3 regions of the Cupriavidus sp. MEYA8 genome follow, and region 2 is predicted to be linked to each of the others. Evidence: predicted binding sites of a transcription regulator. Region 2 holds the regulator's gene; each other region holds the start of a gene.
What was found. The regulator HrcA, encoded in region 2, represses chaperone genes, less so after heat shock. The targets are predictions, from matches to a motif close to TTAGCACTCNNNNNNNNNGAGTGCTAA.
Positions count from the first base shown of each region.

Region 1 (3,277 bases), 400 kb from region 2:
GTCCCGCCTGTGTGCAACGACGATGCCGCGCAGGTGCGCGGCGGCACTGGCTCGCCTGCGCGGGATCCCGGCACCTTTACTGGATCTGTACACGGGCACTGCGGCTTTTGATGCCGTTTTTACGCGTCAGCCCATATCGTGGCGAGGCTCCCGGCAACGGGGGATTCCATCAACTCTCGTCACATCAACAATGACTGACCTGCGCCATACCGCGGCCGCACTGCTCGCCTGTTCCGCAACTTCCGTTCTCGTCTTCGCTGCCATGCCCGCCATGGCGCAATCCCAGCCTGACGCCGAGGCATCCCCGCATACCTTCACGACTAACGTCACGGTGGCTACCGACTACCGCTACCGCGGGCTGATGCAGACGAACCGCCGGCCGGCGATCCAGGGCGGGTTCGACTACAGCCATGCGAGCGGCTTCTACCTCGGCAACTGGAACTCGAGCATCAGCTGGCTGGGCGACAGCAATGCCGAGGTGTCGGCCCCGATCGAGATGGATTTCTACGGGGGCTACAAGAATACGTTCGCTGGCGACTGGACCTACGATGTCGGCGTGCTGCAGTACTACTACCCGGGCGACTATCCGGCCGGCTACACGCGCCCATACACCACCGAGGTGTACGCGGCCCTGGGCTACGGTCCCGTGACGCTCAAGTACTCGTACGCGCCGACCAATCTCTTTGGCTTCGCCGACAGCAAGCACAGCTGGTATGCAGACCTGACCGCCAACGTGCCGCTTGATGTCTGGGACCTCACGCTGAACGCCCACGTGGGTTACCAGAAGGTGCAGGTCGCCAATGCCTCGTACGTGGACTGGAAGCTCGGCCTGACCAAGGACTTGGGCAACGGACTCGCGCTGGCTGTGGCCTACATCGACACCAATGCCGACAAGGCGGTGTACACCAATGCCAAGGGCCGCTACATGGGCCGTGGCACCGCATGGGCTTCCCTGACCAAGACGTTCTGAGCGCGCCTTGCCGGCGCCGCCGGTTCTTGATATCGATTTAATGCGTCGGCCTGATCTACCGCCTGCCGTTGCGCCCAGCAAGTTCCGCGCTGGTTCAGAGGCTGGAGGAAGCCATGGCTGTCCTCCCTCCGCTTTCCATGGCACGGGACAAGCACCTGACGGCCTGAAGGCTTGCCACCCGTTGCCCCCGGGACTGTTGAGACACGCCGTTCCCGCCGCTCCCACCTCAAATTCCCTCCGTCCGGGAAAACCCCCATTTGGCCGCTGTCTTGAAATGGCCATACCCCGTCCCTATAATTAGCACTCGTCGGGGGTGAGTGCTAACAGCATTCTGTGCCCCTTGCGACACCTGAAAATATCAGACGGCCGTCGCCTCGGTAGCCGGCCGATTGTGATTAAACACTCACTTTTGTATCTAGGAGTCCGTATGAACCTGCGTCCTCTGCACGACCGCGTGATCGTGAAGCGTCTGGACAACGAAACCAAGACCGCGTCCGGTATCGTGATTCCCGACAACGCTGCCGAGAAGCCCGATCAAGGCGAAGTGCTGGCAGTCGGTCCCGGCAAGAAGGATGACAAGGGCAACAACATCGCCCTCGACGTCAAGGTTGGCGACCGCGTGCTGTTCGGCAAGTATGCCGGCCAGGGCGTGAAGGTGGAAGGCCAGGAACTGCTGGTCATGCGCGAAGAAGACATCATGGCCGTGGTGAACAAGTAATCACCAACTGACCGCCACCCGTACAGATTTCAGGAGATTTCAAGAATGGCAGCTAAAGACGTAGTGTTCGGCGACGCCGCACGTGCCAAGATGGTCGAAGGCGTGAACATCCTCGCCAACGCCGTTAAAGTGACCCTGGGCCCGAAGGGCCGCAATGTGGTGCTGGAGCGCAGCTTCGGCGGCCCGACCGTGACCAAGGACGGCGTGTCCGTGGCCAAGGAAATCGAGCTGAAGGACAAGCTGCAGAACATGGGCGCCCAGATGGTCAAGGAAGTGGCTTCCAAGACCAGCGACAACGCCGGTGACGGTACCACCACCGCTACCGTGCTGGCCCAGTCGATCGTGCGCGAAGGCATGAAGTTCGTTGCCGCCGGCATGAACCCGATGGACCTGAAGCGCGGCATCGACAAGGCTGTTGCCGCCGCCGTGGAAGAGCTGAAGAAGGTCAGCAAGCCCACCACCACCAGCAAGGAAATCGCCCAGGTTGGCGCCATCTCGGCCAACAGCGACACCTCGATCGGTGAGCGCATCGCCGAAGCCATGGACAAGGTCGGCAAGGAAGGCGTGATCACCGTCGAAGACGGCAAGTCGCTGGCCGACGAACTGGAAGTCGTGGAAGGCATGCAGTTCGACCGCGGCTACCTGTCGCCGTACTTCATCAACAACCCGGAAAAGCAAGTTGTCCAGCTGGACAGCCCGTTCGTGCTGCTGTTCGACAAGAAGGTTTCGAACATCCGCGACCTGCTGCCGGTGCTGGAGCAAGTGGCCAAGGCTGGCCGCCCGCTGCTGATCATCGCTGAAGACGTCGAGGGCGAAGCCCTGGCGACCCTGGTGGTCAACAACATCCGTGGCATCCTGAAGACCGCCGCCGTCAAGGCCCCGGGCTTCGGCGACCGCCGCAAGGCCATGCTGGAAGACATCGCCATCCTGACCGGCGGCACCGTCATCGCCGAAGAAATCGGCCTGACGCTGGAAAAGGCTACCCTGAACGACCTGGGCCAAGCCAAGCGCATCGAGATCGGCAAGGAAAACACCATCATCATCGATGGCGCCGGCGACGCCGCTGCGATCGAAGGCCGCGTGAAGCAAATCCGCGCCCAGATCGAAGAAGCGACCTCGGACTACGACCGTGAAAAGCTGCAAGAGCGCGTGGCCAAGCTGGCCGGCGGTGTTGCCGTGATCAAGGTTGGCGCTGCCACCGAAGTCGAAATGAAGGAAAAGAAGGCCCGCGTGGAAGACGCCCTGCACGCCACCCGCGCTGCGGTGGAAGAAGGCATCGTCCCCGGCGGCGGTGTGGCCCTGCTGCGCGCCCGCGCTGCGATCTCGGCACTGACCGGCGACAACGCCGACCAGAACGCCGGTATCAAGATCGTGCTGCGCGCCATGGAAGAGCCACTGCGCCAGATCGTGCTGAACGCTGGTGAAGAAGCTTCGGTCGTCGTTGCCAAGGTCATCGAAGGCAAGGGCAACTACGGCTACAACGCGGCTTCGGGCGAGTACGGCGACCTGGTCGAAATGGGCGTGCTGGACCCGACCAAGGTCACCCGCACCGCGCTGCAGAACGCCGCTTCGGTGGCTTCGCTGATGCT
Region 1 covers NZ_CM181221.1:703,367-706,643, forward strand. The annotation lists gene AC5WJ1_RS03250 (TorF family putative porin) at 191-970, shown strand; gene groES (co-chaperone GroES) at 1,398-1,688, shown strand; gene groL (chaperonin GroEL) at 1,734-3,277, shown strand, end outside.
Region 1: a site for HrcA is predicted at 1,268-1,294, ahead of groES (co-chaperone GroES). Genes of this name have one in related genera too.

Region 2 (3,277 bases):
CCCACCGGGTGCAGCAGGTTGATGCTCTTCTCCGAGCGCCGCACCACGATGCGGTCGCCGGGCAGCAGAGAGGTCAGCGACTGCATGTCGAAATTGACGCTGGCGTCGCGCGCGCTGGCCACTTCGATGGTGACCTCGGCATCGTGCGGCAGCACGATCGGGCGGTTCGACAGCGCGTGCGGGGCGATCGGCACCAGCACCACGCCCGACAGCGTCGGGTGCAGGATCGGGCCGCCGGCGGACAGCGCGTAGGCAGTCGAGCCGGTCGCGGTTGACACGATCAGGCCGTCCGAACGCTGGTTGTACATAAAGTTGCCGTCAACGGACACCGCCAGCTCGACCATGCCGGAAATGCCTGAGCGGTTCACCACCACGTCGTTCAGCGCCAGCGCCGAAAAAATGACGCTGTCGTCGCGCACCACGCGGGATTCGAGCAGCAGCCGGTTCTCGGCCTCGTAGCGGCCGTCGAGCATGTCGGGCAGCACCGTGTGCACGTCTTCCAGCGCGATGTCGGTCATGAAGCCGAGCCGCCCGTGGTTGACCCCGATCAGTGGCACGTCGTACCCGGCCAGCTGGCGGGCAATGCCCAGCAGCGTGCCGTCGCCGCCCAGCACCACCGCCACGTCGGCGTGCTGGCCGATTTCCTCGGCCGACAGGGCAGGGTAGGCGGTCAGCCCGGTGGCCAGCGCGGTCTCGCGCTCGAACACCACATCCTGGCCGTTGCGCAGGATATAAGAGGCGATCTCCTCCAGCGGTCCTTCGATGCCGGCAGTCGAGTAGCGGCCCACCAGGGCGACGGTGTTGAACGAAGTGCGCAAGGCGCTGGCTCTCGGGGGGGCGGACATGCCGGGATTAGACCATACCGCCGCTGCCGTTGCCAGCAGGCGCCGGCGCCGCAACCCAGGCGGGGCGCCAGAAGGTCTAAAACTTGCGTAAAATCGGGGCATCATGGATGAACGTTCCAAAACGCTGCTCAAGACCCTGATCGAGCGCTACATCGCCGAAGGCCAGCCGGTCGGGTCCCGCACCCTGTCGAAATTCTCGGGGCTGGACCTGTCACCCGCGACCATTCGCAATGTGATGTCCGACCTGGAGGAAATGGGCTTTATCGCCAGCCCGCACACGTCGGCCGGCCGCATCCCGACGCCGCGCGGGTACCGGCTGTTCGTCGATTCCATGCTGACGGCCAAGCCGCTGGAGCGCAACACCGAACTGGCCGAGCTGACCGGCCAGATCCAGGGCCAGCTCGGCGCCCAGCAGCTGGGTCCGCAGCGCATGATCACGGCGGCAGCGCGCACGCTGTCCAACCTGTCGCACTTCGCCGGCGTGGTGATGACGCCCCGGCGCGCGCAGGCGTTCCGGCAGATCGAATTCATGCGCCTGTCCGACAAGCGCATCCTGCTGATCATCGTCAGCCCCGAGGGCGACGTGCAGAACCGGATCATCCAGACCGAGCTGTCGTATACCCCGGCCCAACTGATCGAGGCCGCCAACTACTTCAACTCGCACTACACCGGCATGAGCTTCGACGCCGTGCGCAGCCACCTGCGCGTCGAGCTGCAGGACCTGCGCCGCGACATGTCGCAGCTGATGCAGGCGGCGGTCGAGGCCGGCAGCGTGGCCGACGACGAGGAAGACGACCACGTCTATATCAGCGGCGAACGCAAGCTGCTCGAAGTGGAAGACCTGTCTTCCAGCATGGACAAGCTGCGCCGGCTGTTCGACGTGTTCGAGCACAAGACCAGCCTGCTGCAGCTGCTCGATGTCTCCAGCCACGCCCAGGGCGTGCAGATCTTCATCGGCGGCGAGAGCCAGCTGGTGCCGCTGGAAGACATGGCGGTCATCACCGCGCCGTACGAGGTCGACGGGCAGATCGTCGGCACCCTCGGCGTGATCGGCCCGACACGCATGGCATACGAGCGCGTGATCCCGATCGTAGACATCACCGCGCGGCTGCTGTCCAGCGCGCTGAGCCAGAACCAGTGACGCGGCTGGCCGGTCTGACAAGCTGCCCCATTCCTACCGAGCGCCACCTGCGCTGGCGCGCCGCCATGGCGCGTTGCCGGCCGCGCGCCAACCCGGAAGCGACATGACGTTTTCACCCGAACCGGTTTACCAGCACGGGCAGGCGCCGCGCACGGCGATCCTGCTGGTCAACCTGGGTACCCCCGATGCGCCCACGCCCAGGGCGGTGGGGCGCTACCTGAAGGAATTCCTGTCCGACCCGCGCGTGGTCGAGATCCCGCGTGCCGCCTGGCTGCCGCTGCTGCATGGCGTGATCCTGCCGCTGCGTTCGCGTGCGTCGGCGTTGAAGTACGAGTCGATCTGGCTGCGCGAGGCGCATATGACCGGCTCGCCGCTGCTGGTCTACAGCGAGCGCCAGGCCCATGCGCTGCAGCGGCTGCTGAACCAGAACGGCCACGAGGTGACGGTGGCGTGCGCCATGCGCTACGGCAACCCGTCGATCGCCTCGGTGATGGAAGCGCTGCGCCGCCAGGGCTGCGAGCAGGTGCTGGTGCTGCCGATGTATCCGCAGTACTCCGGCACCACTACCGCCACCGCCTTCGACGAAGTGTTCCGCGTGCTGGGACAATGGCGCAACCAGCCCGAGCTGCGGCTGGTCAAACATTTCCATGACCACCCCGCTTATATCTCGGCGCTGCACCAGCAGGTCGGGGCCTACTGGTCACGGCACGGCATGCCCGATTTTGCGCACGGCGACAAGCTGATCCTGTCGTTCCACGGCGTGCCGCGGCGCACGCTCGAGCTGGGCGACCCGTATCACTGCGAGTGCCTGAAGACCGGCCGGCTGTTGGGGGCCGCGCTGGGCTTGCAGCCGGGGCAATATCAGGTGACGTTCCAGTCTCGTTTTGGCAAGGCGGAGTGGCTGCAGCCGTACACGGCCCCGACGCTGGCGGAGCTGGGCAAGGTTGGCGCCGGCCGGGTCGATGTGTTCTGCCCGGGTTTCCCGGCGGACTGCATCGAGACGCTCGAGGAAATCGCGATGGAAGGGCAGACCGAGTTCAAGGTCGCGGGCGGCAAGGATTTCCACTTTATTCCTTGCATGAACGACGCGGCGCCGTGGGTGGCGGCGATGGCGGAGATTGCCCTGCAGCACCTGCAGGGATGGCCGCTCAACACGCCGCACCCGCATGAGCTGGAAGCGCGTCGCTCGCGTGCGCAGACCCGGGGAGCCGCAGCATGAACGTGGATTTTGAAGCGGATGCGCGCCAGCGCATCGACAAATGGCTATGGTGCGCGCGCTTCTTCAAGACGC
Region 2 covers NZ_CM181221.1:1,107,795-1,111,071, forward strand. The annotation lists gene AC5WJ1_RS05100 (NAD kinase) at 1-845, opposite strand, end outside; gene hrcA (heat-inducible transcriptional repressor HrcA) at 949-1,986, shown strand; gene hemH (ferrochelatase) at 2,090-3,205, shown strand; gene AC5WJ1_RS05115 (RNA-binding S4 domain-containing protein) at 3,202-3,277, shown strand, end outside.

Region 3 (3,277 bases), 780 kb from region 2:
AGCGGCTACATCTACCTGGTGGCCGCGCTGGCGCTGGGCGGCGGCTTCCTGGCCTATGCCTGGAAGATGTACCGCAATTACTCGGACGAGCTGGCGCAGCGCACCTTCCGCTTCTCGATCCTGTACCTGTCGCTGCTGTTCGCGGCGCTGCTGGTCGACCATTACTTCAAGTTCGTGCCGCAGGTCTGACCGGCCTTGCCACGCTGCGGGCTGCGTCATCTTGTCGCGGCCGGCGCAGCGCGGCGGCGCCATCGGCGATACTGGGTGCTTTCGCCGACCTTTCCATTGCTGATCGTTCCACACAAGCTTTCGCGCATGCCCAGACCCGCTTCCGGCCTGTTCTCAGCCTTCCGCCGCTTTTCCCTGGTTGCCGCGCTCGCGCTGGCGCTGGCAGCCTGCGGCCAGCAGAAGGCGTCGTTCCGCAATGTCGATATCAGCGGCGCGGCGGATTTCGGCAAGGATTTCTCGCTGCCCGACCACAATGGCAAAGTCCGCACCATTGCCGACTTCAAGGGCAAGGCGGTGGTGATGTTCTTCGGCTACACCCATTGCCCCGACGTATGCCCGACCACCATGGCCGAGCTCAAGGCGGTGATGGAGCAGCTGGGCCCCGATGCCGACCGCGTCCAGGTGCTGTTCGTCACGGTCGATCCGGAGCGCGACACGCAGGCGCTGCTGGCGCAGTACGTCCCAGCATTCGACCCGCGCTTCCTGGGCCTGCGCCCGGCCGACGACGCCGCGCTGCAGAAGCTGGCCAAGGACTTCAAGGTGTTCTACGCCAAGGTGCCGGGCAGCTCGCCCAACAACTACACGGTGGATCACTCGGCGGGCAGCTATGTATTCGATCCGGAAGGCCGGCTGCGGCTGTTCATCCGCCACGGCCAGGGGCCGGAGCCGATCGCGCACGACCTGAAGCAGCTGCTTTCCTGACGCCTGACGGTGCGGCATAACGTCGCACCGCTGCGATCGCAGGCAAAAAAAAGCCGGTCCACTTGGACCGGCTTTTTGCATGGGTGCCCGGCATCAGGCAAATGCCTGCAGCGCCCCTTTCATCTTCTTCATCGCCGCGGCTTCGATCTGGCGGATGCGCTCCGCCGAGACGCCGAACTCGGCGGCCAGCTCATGCAGCGTGGCGCCGCCCGAGCCGTCGTCGGCCACGTTCAGCCAGCGCGCCTCGATGATCCGGCGGCTGCGCTCGTCCAGCCGGCCCAGCGCTTCTTCCAGGCCTTCGACCTGCATGCGGTCCTGGCGCTTGGCTTCCAGCACGCGCGTGGGTTCGTTGTGGTTGTCAGCCAGGTAGGCGATGGGGGCGAATTCCTCTTCGCCGTCGTCGACCTGGCCTTCCAGCGCGAGGTCGCCGCCCGACAGGCGGGTTTCCATCTCCATTACTTCTTCCGGCTTCACGTTCAGCTCGCGCGCCACGGCCTCGACCTGCTCCGGCGTGAACGTGTGCGAACCCTGCTTGTGGCTGCGCAGGTTGAAGAACAGCTTGCGCTGGGCCTTGGTGGTTGCCACCTTGACCATGCGCCAGTTCTTCAGCACGTACTCGTGGATCTCGGCCTTGATCCAGTGCATCGCATACGAGACCAGGCGTACGCCCTGCTCGGGATCGAAGCGCTTCACGGCCTTCATCAGGCCGATATTGCCTTCCTGGATCAGGTCGGCGTGCGGCAGGCCATAGCCCAGGTACTGGCGGGCGATCGACACCACCAGTCGCAGGTGGGACATCACCAGCTGGCGGGCGGCATCGACGGAATCGTTATCGCGGAGATCGCGCGCCAGGCGCTGCTCTTCCTCCGCGGTCAGCAACGGAATTCGGTGGACAGCCTGGATATAGCTGTCGAGATTGCCCACGGTCGCCGGGAAGGTCAGCGCAAAGCTGCTCCCGCTACGGGGCGCCGTCGGCAGACGGCTAGTCGTCAGGGTTTGTTCGGCAGACAAGACTGCGTTCACTCAATCGCTCCTTTCGCATCCGGCGGTTGGGTTGCCGGGTCATGTCCCGCACGTCCTTGTGGGAACGGCGGCGGCACTGCAACACATCTTAGCACTCCATCCGGGTGAGTGCTAATTGGAGTCCCAACGGTCTTGATAGTTCCCGTCGATTGACTCACCGCATAGAATAGCAATAACGCTATGAAGCGGCTTCGGGGATACTCGTGGCTGGGTACACTCGTGTTAGAGCGAATGTGTGCCCGCCGGTTCTGCATGCCAGTGGAATGATTTGTTGCGCCAGCGGCTACACTCGACGCAAGCGGCGGCAAGCTGGCACGCTTGCCGATCTCTCATACTCCGGAGGAGCTATGTCTGCTATCGAACACTTGTTGAAACCGCATGTGCGCGACCTGGGCGATTTCACCGTGCGCCGCCTGCTGCCGGCCGCTGCGACCCAGACGGTCGGGCCATTTATCTTCTTCGACCATATGGGGCCGGTGCAGATGCCGCCGGGCGAGGGTGCCGATGTGCGCCCGCATCCGCATATCGGGCTGGCGACCGTCACATACCTGTTCGAAGGCGAGATCATTCACCGCGACAGTCTCGGCAGCGAGCAGGCGATCCGGCCGGGCGACGTCAACTGGATGACTGCCGGCCACGGCATCGTCCATTCGGAGCGCTCGCCCGATTCCGCGCGCGCCGACGGCGCGCGCCTGCACGGCATCCAGACATGGGTGGCATTGCCGCAGTCGCACGAGACCGACGAACCGTCCTTCTTCCACCATCCCGCTGCAACGCTGCCGCGCATCGAGCGGCCGGGGGTGCGCATGGTGGTGATCGCCGGCGATGCCTTCGGCAAGACTTCGCCGGTCAAGGTCTTCAGCCGCACCCTGTACGTGGCGATCGAGCTGGATGCGGGCGCGAGCGTGGAGATCCCCGCCGACCATGCCGAGCGCGGCATCTACCCGGTGGACGGCGCGGTGTCGCTGGACGGCGAGCCGCTGCCGGCCGAGCACATGGTGGTGCTGACGCCCGGGCAGCCGGCGCTGCTGATGGCGACGGCGCCTTCGCGCGTGATGCTGCTGGGAGGCGACCCGACCGACGGCCGCCGCTTCATCTACTGGAATTTCGTGGCCAGCAGCAAGGAAGCCATCGAGTCCGCTGCCAGACGCTGGGAGGACGACCAGTTTCCGCGCGTGCCGGGCGACGAGCGCGAGCGCATCCCGCTGCCGGCGCGCAAGCCCTGAACCGGGCGGTCCGGGCTCAGACCGCGCTCAGACCGCGCGTTTAGACCGGACTGGCCCAGGTGACGCGGGTGCCGAGCTTCAGGCACTCGCGGATGGCT
Region 3 covers NZ_CM181221.1:325,917-329,193, forward strand. The annotation lists gene cyoE (heme o synthase) at 1-189, shown strand, start outside; gene AC5WJ1_RS01530 (SCO family protein) at 316-930, shown strand; gene rpoH (RNA polymerase sigma factor RpoH) at 1,024-1,953, opposite strand; gene AC5WJ1_RS01540 (pirin family protein) at 2,301-3,179, shown strand; gene ybiB (DNA-binding protein YbiB) at 3,220-3,277, opposite strand, start outside.
Region 3: a site for HrcA is predicted at 2,042-2,068, ahead of rpoH (RNA polymerase sigma factor RpoH). Genes of this name have one in related genera too.